One region of the Bradyrhizobium sp. BLXBL-01 genome, then DNA from elsewhere that is predicted to be linked to it. Evidence: predicted binding sites of a transcription regulator. Region 1 holds the regulator's gene; the other holds the start of a gene.

Region 1 (7,683 bases):
TCGGTTCATGCCGGCAAGAAGCCGTTCGAAACGGTCGATCTTCCCTACGGCAAGCAGGTGCTGTGGCCGGACCATTGCGTGCAGGGCACCGACGGCGCGGCGCTGTCGAAGGACCTCTCGATCCCGCACGCCGAGCTCATCATCCGCAAGGGTTTTCACAAGGACGTCGACAGCTACTCGGCCTTCCTCGAAGCTGACGGCAAGACCTCGACGGGGCTCGCCGGCTACCTGAAGGGCCGGAAGATCAAGCGCGTCTTCGTCGCTGGCCTCGCGACAGACTTCTGCGTCGCCTGGACCGCGCTCGACGCACGCAAGGCGGGCTTCGAGGTCTATGTGGTGGAAGACGCCTGCCGCGGCATCGACACGCAGGGCTCGCTGGCAAAGGCCTGGGCCGATATGGCCAAGGCCGGCGTGAAGCGGATTCAGTCTGCGGATATCGCGGTGAGCGCGTAAGCAGCGCGCAACACTGGAAGACCCTCATCCTGAGGAGCGCGCTTCTTCGCGCGCGTCTCGAAGGATGAAGGCCGAGCTGCCAGAGCCGGGCCTGCATGGTTCGAGACGCCGCGCAAGGGCGCGGCTCCTCACCATGAGGGCCTGAGACTCAGTTCGCCGCGCCGCTCTGCTCGTTGTTGTTGTTCGCCGCAGACGCAGCCTTTGCGCCGCCCTTGGCGACGCCGACCAGCGCCGGGCGCAGCACGCGATCGCCGATGGTGTAGCCGGCCTGCATGATCTGCACCACGGTGCCCGACGGCACCGACGCATCGGGCACTTCGTACATCGCCTGGTGGAAGTTCGGGTCGAACTTCTGGCCCAAGGGATCGAGCTTCTTCACGCCGTGCTTTTCCAGCGCGTTGAGCAGCGAGCGTTCGGTGAGCTCGACGCCCTCGATCAGCGCGATCAGGCCGGGATCGGCCGCGGCACGCGCTTCGGCCGGAACGGCATCGAGCGCACGCTGAAGATTGTCGGCGATATCGAGCACGTCGCGGGCGAAGCCGGTGATGCCGTAGAGGCGGGCGTCGGCGACCTCCTTGCTGGTGCGCTTGCGCAAGTTCTCCATCTCGGCCAGCGTCCGCAGCATGCGGTCGCGCGCCTCGGCGGCTTCCTTCTGCAACGTCTCGACCGCGCCGGGCTCGGGATCGTCGGGCATGATGTAGGGTTTCGACACCACGGGCTCGCCGGTCGCTGCAGTCGTGTCTTCGGGTTGCCGGTCTTGCTCGGTCATCGGCTCTGGTCTCGAACTCGTTTCAGGGATGTTGGCCCGGATATCGTGCTTAAGCCCACGAAAATCAAGCGCCCGTGATCGGCGGAAAGGCCGGTCAGCCCCCCAACAGGCGGCTGACGATGCGGGCGGCGTAGTCCACGGTCGGGATCACGCGGGCATAATTCAGCCGCGTCGGGCCGATCACACCGAGAACGCCGACGATGTGGCCGGCGGCATCCCGATAGGGCGAGATGATGGTGGAGGAGCCCGACAGGGAAAACAGCTTGTTCTCCGAGCCGATGAAGATCCGCACACCCTCGGCGGTCTCGGCCCGGCCGAGCAGGTCGATCACGCCGCGCTTGGTCTCGAGATCGTCGAACAACAGCCGCACGCGCTCCAGATCCTCCAGCGCATGCAGGTCTTCGAGCAGATTGGCATGGCCGCGGACGATGAGCTGGCGGTCCTCATTCTCGCCGCCGGACCAGCTGGCGATGCCGGCCGAGATCACTTTCTGTGTCAGCTGATCGAGCTCGGCTCGGGCCTCGCCGAGTGCAGTCTCGAGCTCGAGCCGCGCCTCGGCCAGGGTGCGGCCGCGGATCCGCGCATTGAGGAAATTGCCGGCCTCGGTCAGCGCCGAGGAGGGAACTCCGGGCGGCAGCGTCAGCACGCGGTTTTCGACCTGGCCGTCCTCGCCGACCAGGATGACCAGCGCTTTTTCCGGTTCCAGGCGGACGAATTCGATGTGCTTCAGCCGGGCATTGGATTTTGGCGTCAGCACGACGGCGGCGGCCCGGGTCAGGCCGGAGAGGCGCATCAAGGCCTGGTCCAGCGCCGCCTCGACCGATTGCGCCTCGCCGACGGAGGAGAGCTGGCTCTGGATCGACTGCCGCTCGGCCTCATTGAGGTCGCCGACCTGCATCAGGGCGTCGACGAAGAAGCGCAGGCCCAGTTCCGTCGGCAGCCGGCCGGCGGAGGTGTGCGGGGCATAGATCAGGCCGAGCTGTTCCAAATCGGCCATGACGTTGCGGACCGAGGCCGGCGACAGCGGCATGGCGATCAGGCGGGAAATGTTGCGCGAGCCGACCGGCTCACCGGTCGCGAGATAGCTTTCGACAATTTGACGAAAGATGTCGCGGGAACGCTCGTTGAGCTGGGCAAGGCCTGCGCGCGGCGCGATCAGATGGATCGGATCGTGATGGGCCACAGACGGTAACTCCTCTCAGATACTTATAATTTGTCCATCCGGGCCGCTTCTGACAAGCGCGGCGTTTGCAGGCCGACGGCCAGGAGGTGAATAAGCCCTTGCCGCCCACCCCCGCCCCACCTACAAGCACCGCGAACAGCCTTTTCCCGTGAGTTTTGGAGATTTCCCATGCGGCCAAGCCGCCGTGCGCCCGACGAATTGCGCCCCGTGACGCTGGAGCGCGGCGTGGTCAAATATGCGGAAGGCTCGTGCCTGGTGAAATTCGGCGACACCCATGTGCTGGTCACCGCCACGCTGGAGGAGCGCCTGCCGCCGTGGCTGAAGGGCCAGGGCCGCGGCTGGGTCACCGCCGAATACGGCATGCTGCCGCGCGCGACCTCCGAACGCACCCGCCGCGAGGCCTCCGCCGGCAAGCAGAGCGGCCGAACGGTCGAGATCCAGCGGCTGATCGGCCGCTCGCTTCGCACCATCGTCGATCTCGAAGCGCTCGGCGAGCGCCAGATCACGGTCGATTGCGACGTGCTCCAGGCCGACGGCGGCACCCGCACGGCCTCGATCACCGGCGCCTGGGTCGCGCTTGCCGATTGCCTCAACTGGATGAAGGCGCGCAACATGGTGAAGACCAACGTGCTGCGTGACAACGTCGCCGCGATCTCCTGCGGCATCTACAACGGCACGCCGGTGCTCGATCTCGACTATGCCGAGGATTCGGAAGCCGAGACCGACGCGAATTTCGTCATGACCGGCGACGGCCGCATCATCGAGGTGCAGGGCACCGCGGAACGCGAGCCGTTTACGCAGGACGAGTTCCTGAAGCTGATCGCCCTGGCGCAGAAGGGCATCGCGCGCCTGGTGGACTTGCAGAAACTGGCCGTGGCGTAGTCAATAGGCCCATGCACCGCCGAATCACGGACAAGCTCGTCATCGCCACCCACAATCCCGGCAAGCTCGCCGAGATGAGGGAGCTGCTCGCGCCGTACGGGATCGAGGCGGTGTCGGCCGGCGAGCTCGGCTTGGACGAGCCCGAGGAAACCGGCAACGATTTCCGCAGCAACGCCGCGATCAAGGCGATCGCCGCGGCGCAGGCGACCAAGCTTCCCTCCTTCGCCGACGATTCCGGCATCGTCGTCGACGCGCTCGATGGCGCGCCGGGAATCTACAGCGCGCGCTGGGCCGGTCCATCCAAGGATTTCAACGCGGCGATGACGCAGATCGAGCGCCTGCTGCAGGAGCGCGGCGCCACCACGCCGGACAAGCGCAGGGCCCACTTCGTCTCCGCGCTTTGCGTGGCCTGGCCCGACGATCATCGCGAGGAAGTCGAGGCGCGCGTCGACGGCACGCTGATCTGGCCACCGCGCGGCACGGCCGGCTTCGGCTACGACCCGATGTTCCTGCCGGACGGGCACACGCGAACCTTCGGCGAGATGGAAAGCATCGAAAAACACGGCCTGCCGCCGCTTGGCCTAGGCCTGTCGCATCGCGCCCGCGCCTTCGTGAAACTGGCGGAGATCTGCCTTGAGCCGCGCTAGAGCGTTTTCGAGCGAAGTGGATACCGGTTCGCGCCAGGAAAACGCGTCAAAACAAGAATCCGAAGCCTTCGGCGTCTACGTGCACTGGCCGTTCTGCCTGTCGAAGTGTCCCTATTGCGACTTCAACAGCCACGTCCGCCACGCCGCGATCGACGAGGCGAGGTTTGCGTCCGCCTTCGCGCGCGAGATCGCAACGACTGCCGAGCGCGCGCCCGGCCGCGAGGTCACCTCGATCTTCCTCGGCGGCGGCACGCCCTCGCTGATGCAGCCCGCCACGGTTGGCGCGGTGTTAGATGCGATCGGCAAGCACTGGACCGTCGCAGGCGACGTCGAGGTGACGCTGGAAGCGAATCCGACCAGCGTCGAAGCCACGCGCTTTGCCGGCTATCGCAGCGCCGGCGTCAACCGCGTCTCGCTCGGCGTGCAGGCACTCGACGACGCCTCGCTGAAGGCGCTCGGCCGCATGCACAGCGCACGCGAGGCGCTCGATGCCGTCGCCATCGCGCGCCGCGCGTTCGACCGCTATTCGTTCGACCTGATCTACGCCCGGCCCGACCAGACGCCGGCGATGTGGGCCGACGAGCTCAGGCACGCGATCGATGAAGCGGCCGAGCATCTGTCGCTCTATCAATTGACGATCGAGGAAGGCACGCCGTTCTTCGGCCTGCACCAGGCCGGCAAGCTGAAGACGCCGGACGAAGCGGTCGCACGCGCGCTCTACGACGTCACGCAGGAGACCTGCGACAAGCTCGGCCTGCCCGCCTACGAGATCTCCAATCACGCCCGGCGCGGCGCCGAGTGCCGGCACAATCTGGTGTATTGGCGCGGCGAGGAATATGCCGGCATCGGCCCCGGCGCACATGGCCGCCTCGACATTGACGGGATCAGGCACGCCACCGCCACCGAGAAGCGTCCGGAGGCCTGGCTGATGCGGGTCGAGACCAACGGCGACGGCGTCGTCAGCGACGAGCTCCTCAACAGCGAGGAGCGCGCCGACGAATTCCTGCTGATGGGTTTGCGTCTCGCCGAAGGCATCGATCCCGAGCGCTACAGGGCCCTCGCCGGCCGCCCGCTCGACCCCCGCCGCATCGCGCTCTTGCGCGAGGAAGGCGCGATCACCGTGGATGGCACGGGACGCCTGCGCGTGACCAGCAGCGGATTTCCGGTGCTGGATGCGGTGGTCGCGGATCTGGCGGCGTAACGAACTCTCGTAGGGTGGGTTAGCGAAGCGTAACCCACCATGCTCCCATTCGCCGGACGAAGTTGGTGGGTTACGCTTCGCTAACCCACCCTACCCGTCGTCCTACTACGCCCCAAAGCTCTTCGGCGATCCCGCCACCGCAGCACCGCCGCCTTGCGTCACCTTCATCACGGCAAGCCCACGTTCATTCGTGCCATCCGCGCGGAAGCGGAACAGGCCGTCGATGCCGGCAAAGCCGGAGGGATTGGTGAGCACGTCGGAGGAGAAGCGCTGGCCGCCTTGGGTGCGCGCCAGCGCGGCGACGAGCGCGACCGCATCATAGGCGAGCGTTGCGGTGCGGATCGGCTCCGCGCCGTATTTGGTGCGGTAGCGACCGGAGAAGGCGCGGAAGCCGGCCGGGTCGGGCGCGGCGTAAAGGCCGCCCTGGAGCGCGGCGCTGGCATAGACGCGCGGATTGTCCCACAGGCCGGTACCGAGCAGCTGGATGTTGCGCAGGTTCGCGCCCGCGGCCGTCATCGCATCCGCCACTGACACGACCGCATCGCCGTCATCGGCAATGAACAGCGCGTCCGCGCTGCCGAGCTGCTGCGCCACGGTGCGCGCGGGGGTGGCACGATCGGCGCCATATTTCTCGAACGTGACGATGCGCCCGCCCCGCCGCGGCACCGCCGCCTTCACCGCGGCCTCGACGACATTGCCATAGGCGTTGTCGGGCACCAGCACGGCGAAGGAGCGCTTTCCGATGCCGGCGGAATATTCGACGATGCGGTTGACGTCGGACTCCGGCAGGAACGACAACAGATAGACGCCGCGGCCGGCGATGCTGGAATCCGTCGAGAACGCGATCACCGGGATGCCGCGCGTGCGCGCGACCTGCGCCACCGCCGGCACCGATTGCGCAAACAGCGGCCCGAGGATGATCTCGGCGCCCTCGTCGACCGCCTGCTGCGCGCCGGCTTGCGCGCCTTGCGGGCTGCCATTGTCGTCCTTGATCAGGAGCTGGATGTTCGGGTTCTGGAACTCGGCCAGCGCCATCTCGGAGGCATTGCGCATCGATTGCGCGGCGAGCCCGGCGTTACCGGCAGCGGAGAGCGGCAGGATCAGACCGACCTTCACGCCGCCGGTGCCGGCGGTCGTCGCCTGCTGCTGCGGGCCTGCCGGCTGGGCCGGCGGTGCGGAGCTCGAGAACGGGTTGGAGAACTGGCTGAGACTTTGCTGCACGCCGGCGCAGGCCGACAGCACGGGCGCGCCGAGCAACAGGCCGAGCGCAGTCCGCCGGGTCGCCCCTGGCGATCGGGACCCCGGAACGGGAGACTTTGGATGACGCGGGCCGACCATGGCAGCTTCTCTTCTGACCGGCCGTGCGCCAGCCGATCACGACATTGCTTTCCGCGACACAGGCCGCGGATTCAGACAGTGTGTCGGCAAATAGTTAACCAAAACAAAAGGATAACAACCGCTTAACGCGGCCGCCGTCCCGTCCCGGCAGCTCTTTGCCGTCACTCATTCACTCATCAAGGCGGCGTTTCCGTCGCGAATATGGCGCGAGGGCCCTCACTCCCTCCCGACGTTGATCTTCGACCGATCACATTCCCGTCCGTTCCTCGCCCCTCACCTCGGCACGATCTTTTTCGGCGAGCCGGTTCCCAGCCCCACCGATCGTGCCTAAGTTGACTTCATTATGCGCGCAAAGCCGGCCCCGATAAATACGCCTGAAGCTCAAGACGCCGCCTCGCGCGGTTTCTCCATCGATGCCCATCGGCTCGCGGCGCCGAAGGCGGCGCCAGGCCTCCATCTGGTCGCGACCCCGATCGGAAATCTCGGCGACATCACCGTGCGGGCGCTGCAGACGCTTGCCGGCGTCGACGTCATCGCCTGCGAGGACACCCGCATCACGCGCCGCCTGACCGAGCGCTATGCGATCACGGCACAGCTCAAGCCCTATCACGAGCACAATGCGGAGGCCGCGCGTCCAAAAATCCTCGAAGCCCTCGGACAGGGCGGCTCGGTCGCGCTGGTGTCGGACGCCGGCACGCCGCTGATCTCCGACCCCGGCTTCAAGCTGGTGCGCGAGGTCTGCGCCGCCGGCCATGCGGTGTATGCGCTGCCCGGCCCGTCCTCGGTACTGGCGGCGTTGTCGGTCGCAGCCCTGCCGACCGACCGGTTCTTCTTCGAAGGCTTTTTGCCGGCGAAATCCGCGGCGCGAAAGTCGCGCCTCGCCGAGCTCGCGCGGATCGACGCGACGCTGGTGATGTTCGAATCCGGCAACCGCGTGCAGGATACGCTCGCCGATCTCGCCGAGATCATGGGGGCGCGCGAGGCCGCGATCTGCCGCGAGCTGACCAAGCTGCACGAGGAGATTTCGCGCGCACCATTGAGCGAACTGGCGCGCGAGGCCGATACGCTGGAGACGCGCGGCGAATTCGTGCTGGTGATCGCGCCGCCCGCGGCCGACGCCGAGGTTCTGACATTGGACGCACTCGACGGTCTGTTGCGCGAGCAGCTTGCCGCGCACAGCGTCAAGGATGCCGTGGCGCATGCGGTCGCA
Region 2 (7,683 bases), 1.9 Mb from region 1:
TTTTTCCAGTTGAGATCGTTTATGCGACGATCGAAGTGAAGTCGCGCCTCGACAAAACTGAATTTGAAAATTCGCTAACAGCAATTCGGAAAATTCGCGCGCTAGGAAAACAACGGCACTACATCGTTCCCAATCTTGTGGGCGGGGGTGGCCGGATCGTGGCTACGGAGCCAATCAAGCAAATACGTAATGTCCCACCGCGCAACTACGTCCTAGCCTTCGCACAAGAGGGCTTCGGGGACACGTTTGCCGAGTTTAAGGAGCGGCTCCAAGAGAGGCTCGAGAATCCCGACACCTTCATCCATGGGGTCTGCATTCTAAAGGATGACTGGTTTGCCGGACGCATAGCCTACAAGCCAGCGTCCGAGCTCTACGGCTGGAGTTCGGATGGCTTGCTCCGCTTTTACGCGTCCCTTCTCAAGGGGCAGCAAAACTACACGGTTCACCCCATCGACCTGGACGCTTACCTACCCGACGACACAGTGGAAAGTTCCTAGTCCAACGCGCCCTCCCCTTTAGGCCCGGTGGTAGCTGACTAAACAAAAAGGAAGGCCGCCTCATCGGGCGGCCTTTTTCATTTACTCCCTGCACCAGGATTTCGCCGGAAAAAGTTTGATGACAACAACCTTGTTCCGTGCTGACGCTCGGGTTTCAGTAAACTGCTGGTAGCACTGATTCCCATGGTTGCTTTGAAGGACGCCATGATGGCCCGTGAAGTCCTAGAAGCTGTCGAAAAGCTGCTGCAGTTCGGCGGCCACACAAACCCAGACGCGCCGATATCCAGAAAAGATTTGCAATTAGTCCTCGCTGCCGTCGCCACGGCTCGCCGCGGGCGGGTCGGTTTCGGGCCCGTCTGGTTCACCTGATTTCGCCGAGCATCCGGCGGACCCTCTCAGTTAGTCTCTGCACGGCTCCTTCGTCCCCGACCCCACATGCCGCGTTCCAGTGCCATTCCTGTCTGCCCTCGTTGCAAGAGCCGATGACCTTGTCCGCAAGTCGTGATGGTAAGGGAGCCCGATGTGGCGCTGCTTCAAGTGCGAATCTGCCGATTAATCCCGCTCTGATCTAGCGCCGCGAGAGGCGATGGATTTGTGGCTCTGCCTCGCAAGAGCTAACACGTTACGCCGATGTCCGGTGTTCCAGTCCGAGGACGAGAAGCGGAACTACGGAAAGAAGCTCGACGGGTGGCGCGTCCAGCGCTTCAAGCCGACGCAGATGCTGTCATCCGTCCATTCTCAGGTCGCGGTCTTGCTGCGGCGCGCGTGGGGCGCCGGTCTTCGCATCGTCACGGCCTCCTCCGCCAAGAAAGACGAATTGAAAAAAATATATCGACGCAGCGGCTATCGCCGACCTGGTGGATGTGGCGACGTGGTCAGAGGACGTCGATGAGTCCAAGCCGGCACCAGATATCTTCGATGTCGTGCTGAAGAAGCTCGATTTCGAGGCTGCGACGCGATGGCGATCGTTAACGAGTAGCCGATCGCGCGGCGGGAGTGCCAATTTCTTCTGCTAGAAGCCCTTGCTCCCGCAAAATTCCCGTCCTATTTTTGCCTCGCCTGTGCTAGCACTCGCGGGCAACGACTGCTAATCATCTAAAAATCCTCAACTCGTGCAATTACTTAGGAGGACTGCATGAAATTCCGTCCGCTTCACGACCGCGTCGTGGTCAAGCGCATCGACGCAGAAGAGAAGACCGCTGGCGGCATCATCATTCCCGACACTGCCAAGGAAAAGCCCTCCCAGGGCGAAGTCGTCGCCGTCGGCCCCGGTGGCCGCGACGAAGCTGGCAAGCTGATCCCGATCGACCTGAAGGTCGGTGACCGCGTGCTGTTCGGCAAGTGGTCCGGCACCGAGGTCAAGATCGACGGCCAGGACCTGCTGATCATGAAGGAGAGCGACGTGATGGGCGTTCTCGAAGTCAGCGAGTCCAAGAAGAAGGCGGCTTAAGAGCCCCTCTCCTCCCTCCAGTCAAACCCTCAAGGAAAAAATCCAGATGGCAGCCAAAGAAGTCAAATTCTCGGTTGAAGCGCGCGACAAGATGCTGCGCGGCGTCGACATTCTCGCCAACGCGGTGAAGGTCACGCTCGGTCCGAAGGGCCGCAACGTCGTGCTCGACAAGTCGTTCGGCGCTCCCCGCATCACCAAGGACGGCGTCACCGTCGCCAAGGAGATCGAGCTCGACGACAAGTTCGAGAACATGGGTGCGCAGATGGTGCGCGAAGTCGCCTCCAAGTCCGCTGACGCGGCCGGCGACGGCACCACCACCGCCACCGTGCTCGCCCAGGCCATCGTGCGCGAAGGCGCCAAGTCGGTCGCTGCCGGCATGAACCCGATGGACCTCAAGCGCGGTATCGACCTCGCTGTCGAAGCCGTCGTGGCGGACCTCCAGAAGAACTCGAAGAAGGTGACCTCGAACGACGAGATCGCCCAGGTCGGCACCATCTCGGCCAACGGCGATGCCGAGATCGGCAAGTTCCTCGCCGACGCCATGAAGAAGGTCGGCAACGAGGGCGTCATCACCGTCGAGGAAGCCAAGTCGCTCGAGACCGAGCTCGACGTCGTCGAGGGCATGCAGTTCGACCGCGGCTACATCTCGCCCTACTTCGTCACCAACGCCGACAAGATGCGCGTTGAGATGGACGACGCCTACATCCTCATCAACGAGAAGAAGCTCTCCTCGCTGAACGAGCTGCTGCCGCTGCTCGAGGCCGTGGTGCAGACCGGCAAGCCGCTGGTCATCGTCGCCGAGGACGTCGAGGGCGAGGCTTTGGCCACGCTTGTTGTGAACCGTCTCCGTGGCGGCCTGAAGGTCGCGGCCGTCAAGGCTCCGGGCTTCGGCGATCGCCGCAAGGCCATGCTGCAGGACATCGCGATCCTGACCGGCGGCCAGGCGATCTCGGAAGACCTCGGCATCAAGCTCGAGAACGTCACGCTCAACATGCTCGGTCGCGCCAAGAAGGTGATGATCGACAAGGAGAACACCACGATCGTCAACGGCGCCGGCAAGAAGGCCGACATCGAGGCTCGCGTGGCCCAGATCAAGGCGCAGATCGAGGAGACCACCTCGGACTACGACCGTGAGAAGCTCCAGGAGCGTCTGGCCAAGCTCGCCGGCGGCGTCGCGGTGATCCGCGTCGGCGGCGCGACCGAGGTCGAGGTGAAGGAGCGCAAGGATCGCGTTGATGACGCGATGCATGCGACCCGCGCGGCTGTCGAGGAAGGCATTCTGCCGGGCGGCGGGGTCGCCCTGCTCCGTGCCTCCGAGGCGCTCAAGGGCCTGCGCACTAAGAACGACGACCAGAAGACCGGCGTCGAGATCGTGCGCAAGGCGCTGTCCTGGCCGGCTCGCCAGATCGCGATCAACGCCGGTGAAGACGGCTCGGTCGTGGTCGGCAAGATCCTCGAGAAGGATCAGTACTCCTACGGCTTCGACTCCCAGACCGGCGAGTACGGCAACCTCGTCACCAAGGGCATCATCGACCCGACGAAGGTCGTGCGCACCGCAGTCCAGAACGCCTCCTCCGTGGCGGCGCTGCTGATCACCACCGAGGCCATGGTCGCCGAGTTGCCGAAGAAGGCCGCTCCCGCGCCCGCCATGCCTCCCGGCGGCGGCATGGGCGGCATGGACTTCTGATCCAGCCGTTCCGGCGAACGACCAAGTGCGAACTCCCGGCGGCGATGCCGGGTTTTTTTTGTGCGCTCTCGCAACTTCCCTTCGTCATCGGGCTCGCGCTACGCGCGCCTCGGAAACGACGATCACCTTATCCGTGGAAATCTACGGACGCGCAGCGTCGTCAAGCAGGAGGAAGAAATGGGTGGGAGCCGATTGATGACGTCTTGGAATGGTCAAGAAGCTCTTGCCCTGGAAACAGGATGCCCTAAGGCTTCTCGCGATCAGCAATGAGCTTACCGAGGTCGATGTCAATGAATTGCTAGCACCGGTCAACTCCACAAGGTCTATTGGATAGGTGGCAGCATGCGAACGCATTCATCAATGACATACTCGGGGATGCTCTCGAACTTATGCGGATTGAGCTGCATCACGTACTCATTCTCGATGTGGTACGACTCGTTGATAAATTTCCGGATCACATCATCGTCGTGTTCGATGTTGAAAATCCGGAACAGCTGGATTTTCTCGTAGCCGACATCCGTGGCCGCGAATTTGGCGCGGATGGCGTTCACGTCGTTCACCTCGGCGACCAGCGCATCATAGTTGAACGCTGGTAGGTGCTCTTTTCGGATACTTTCCTCTGCTGCCTGTTTCTCTTCCGGGGTCATGTTCCGGTTTTCAGTTGCCGTCTGCAGCGTGGGAACGACGCGGCCTTTGAATAGGCTTGCCAACAGATTGTACTCCACGCCGACTTCATCACGCAGTTCATAATCGCGCCGGAGATAAATGGCCTGCAGGATCGGGTCCTGCAGCGTGGCGATGTTAGCCCTGCAGACCCTGGCAAAGGTCTGGATGTCTTCCCTTGCGATCGGCACTTCTTTCACAATGCCGCCGCGCGAAGAAAGAAAAGATGCCGATGGTTTTGCCCCCTGGAACACCTCCTTAGTACTTTTGATAACATCGATGGCGGGCTCGATGTCGTGGGTCAGCAAAAGCGTCGTCCGCCCTCTCAGGCTAGCCTTGCCCTGGAACAGCTCGTGCAGGATGGCGAACTTCTTGCTCTTGTCGAACGACGAAATGGGGTCGTCCAGTACCACCAAATCCGGACTTTCGCTCAGCACTTGGTGCATGAAAAGAACCAGGGCGAAGGCGTTCTTTTCGCCGTAGCTCAGATGCTTGGACGCAGTTTCCAGATGACCGGCCAGATCCTGATGCACCAGCTTCATTTTGTAGGATTGCTCCTCCGGAACGATCTCAACGACGTATTTGTACCCGGCGGACTTCAGGAACGTGTTGATGCTGACTTGGTTGGCCTCTATCGCCTTCTTGATCTTCGCCTTGTGCTTGTTGACCTTTCCGGTCAGGTCGCCAACCTTCGTAAGCAGGTCTTCAAGCTGCGCATTGACAGGATCTATGATGCTCCGGGTCCCGGGGGAATCGAGCTTGTCCATGAGCGCTAGGTCGATCTTCAGCGGGGTGATCTTCTCACGGTTTTGGTCCACGTCTCGCAGAGAGAAAAAGGAGATGGCCCGGAGACCTTCCAGCTGGGTGATCATGCCGTCGATCTCGGCCTTGAGGCTCGTAAGGAAACTTACCTCGGCGGCGGTCAGGTCAACTGGTTTTCGTTACCTTCTGCAGATTCTCGCAGCACTTCTCGCTGAAATATTTGCCGAGCCTTTCGATGACCGCCTTGAGCGCATTGAGGTGGCTGATCGCTGTGGCGTCGAATTCCTTCTCGACTGCGAGGGCTGCGTCTTTCTGCCCCTCACCAACAAGCGGGGTGGCGCAATAGGGACAATTGTCGCCCAGCTTTAGGTACTCGTTGCCTTTGATCTGCCAGCTGATCCACTTGGACGGCTCCTGGCTTTTGATAAAAGTCTCGAAGGGCTTCAGTGCCTCAGGAATATTTTCGGTCTTATTACCGGTGCCGAACGCTTTATGAATCTTGCTGTTCTTCGGAATGTTGCCGGGCTTCGATTTGCCGAACGCATCCCGCAATTCCTTGAAATCGGAAATGGTCTGCTCGATTTCTGTATTGTTGGTGAGCGTCTGCTTCACGCCAGCCAGCAGAACGTCAATGGCATCCATAGCAGCGACATAGTCGGGCGTTTTAATGAAGATGTCGAAGCTGTTCTTGAGGACTTCGTCTTTCTGGAAAACGAACTGCTGGACGTAATCCTCATCGAAGACAAGGGCGGAAGCTAGACCGTCAATACCCTGCACAGACGGCGGCGGTGCATCCGCCTTGCCTCGGCTTTTGAAGGGCATGAGGTCACCGAGGGTACCATCTCCGCGAATTTGGCTGACAACGGCCTTTGCCAAGGTACTTTTGCCAAGGCCGTTTGGCCCGTATTTGATGTTGAGCGTACCTTTCAGCACGTTGATTTCGGCACGATCCACGCTGTTACAGTTAGTGATGACAATAGTTAGCTGGGTCATGCCAACGTGCTCCGGTTCCAGAGAGGAAGGACTATGAACCAAAAGCTCCGACTTGCGCGCAGCAGGTAAACTCAATCCCCAAGAAAACTCAAAGTTATCGGCGGAGTTGGCGGGGTCTGGGACGACTTCGGCAGTTTAGCCGGCGCCGCCGCTGTAACCGAAGACATAGCAGATCGTACCTCGAACTTACGGGCTTCATAGCTCGCAGCGGCTATGACGCCGAGCTCGGCCGAACCGCCTGTTGCGAGCGGTTTTCCGCGCAGGTCCGGAATATCCCGTTGCTCGACAGAGCACGTAGAAAGGCATCCATGTCGATGTGGATGACTTTGCGCTGGCAGGCCCGAAAACGACGCGCCGATCAGGCTGGGTGCGTGCCGCGCTCAGTCCGGGAATTACCCTTGATAGTGCGCAGTCTTGTCGAAGGCGCTGGGAGTCCATCGAACGAGTGTCTTTAGGTGCTCCGCTGCTCGATGACGTCAGCGTCTAATCGGGCATTCTTCCTTATCGGGCCGTCAGCAGACGACAGGCGAGCTCGCGCCCGACCCAGCGCATCGAGAAGGTGTCGGAGACCTCGAACCAGCTGCCGTCGTTGCCGATGCCATGATTGGCGCCCATACAGGAGCACTGGCATTCGTGCCCGTGTGCTTCCTGGCACGCCCGCGCGCAGATCTCCTGTTCGCGGTAAGGCTGGATGATATAGACTTTGCCGTAGCGCTGCAGTGCCCGATCGACGAAGTCGTTGAACCAGGATTTCGGCAGCCCCCAATAGGCCTCTGTACCGCCGATCCACTCAGGCGGCGTTCGTCGCCCGTTCTGTAGCCATTGCCGGTTGTCGGCAGCAAATGGCAACCGCGCCCGAAGCCATTCGCCACGCCCAGTTCGGCGCAGCACAACAGGAATCGGCTTCTGCTTCCAGACATAGTTGAGGTCGAGCCACGCCATAGGAACCTACCTCGAATCATGGGCGATCGCCCGAATTGCCGGCATCATACTCGATCCCACTCTTCGATCGTCCGCGTAAAGAGCGGCGTGGCGGGCTTCTTATCCACGCGAGGACCGGAATTTTCGCAATCTCAGCGTCGACAAAGCAGCACGCGACCGGTAGGAACCAGCTGAAGAAGGTAGTCGAAACCGCAACATTGGCGGTGAGAGCCGTGAACCCGGCCTTTTGGGCTTGCAAGAATAGAGCGCAGTCCTGAAGCGCTCGGAGCTTGTCGTCTAGCCTTGCAGCCGGCAGAGCATGCCCGAGAGGAGCGCGGCGCGGCCAGCGATGTCCGCATCTGAAAATCCGGTGAAGCGGCATGCTGGCGATCAAGGCGCCCATCTGCTTGATGGCCAGGTCCCGGGATGCCTGCGATCCAGCACGCCGACCCTATGCATCAATTCCTGGATGGCGACAGTTGAATGGTTGGGGTGCCGGAGCTCCAATAGGTCAGCGGCGACACGCGGCGCGCGTCCCTGCAGGCCATTGATGTAGACGCAGGTATCAAGCAGAAGCTCCTGTCCGGCCTCAGGTCGATCGCCAAGGAACGGGAGTTCGCGGTCAGAGCGCCTCGCCAAGGTCGTGCCGAGATCGAACCGCGCCCAGCGAAGCGCAGCCGCGAAGTCAAATTCCGCCACCTCAGAAGCCG

The links. The regulator HrcA, encoded in region 1, represses chaperone genes, less so after heat shock. The targets are predictions, from matches to a motif close to GTTAGCACTCNCNNNNNGNGAGTGCTAAC.
Region 2: ACNJYA_RS09550 (co-chaperone GroES) is a predicted target of HrcA. The motif match lies at 1,561-1,589, and genes of this name have one in related genera.

The regions. Positions count from the first base shown of each region.
Region 1 is NZ_CP182471.1:214,468-222,150, reverse strand. Features, by position in the region: gene pncA (bifunctional nicotinamidase/pyrazinamidase) at 1-453, shown strand, start outside; gene grpE (nucleotide exchange factor GrpE) at 602-1,222, opposite strand; gene hrcA (heat-inducible transcriptional repressor HrcA) at 1,317-2,405, opposite strand; gene rph (ribonuclease PH) at 2,574-3,287, shown strand; gene rdgB (RdgB/HAM1 family non-canonical purine NTP pyrophosphatase) at 3,299-3,934, shown strand; gene hemW (radical SAM family heme chaperone HemW) at 3,951-5,135, shown strand; gene ACNJYA_RS01025 (penicillin-binding protein activator) at 5,241-6,473, opposite strand; gene rsmI (16S rRNA (cytidine(1402)-2'-O)-methyltransferase) at 6,817-7,683, shown strand, end outside.
Region 2 is NZ_CP182471.1:2,072,741-2,080,423, reverse strand. Features, by position in the region: gene ACNJYA_RS09565 (DUF6602 domain-containing protein) at 1-497, shown strand, start outside; gene ACNJYA_RS09560 (hypothetical protein) at 702-866, shown strand; gene ACNJYA_RS09555 (hypothetical protein) at 1,084-1,389, shown strand; gene ACNJYA_RS09550 (co-chaperone GroES) at 1,633-1,947, shown strand; gene groL (chaperonin GroEL) at 1,994-3,634, shown strand; gene ACNJYA_RS09540 (AAA family ATPase) at 3,958-5,169, opposite strand; gene ACNJYA_RS09535 (hypothetical protein) at 5,225-6,052, opposite strand; partial or broken gene ACNJYA_RS09530 (DNA polymerase IV) at 6,202-6,362, opposite strand; gene ACNJYA_RS09525 (hypothetical protein) at 6,554-6,994, opposite strand.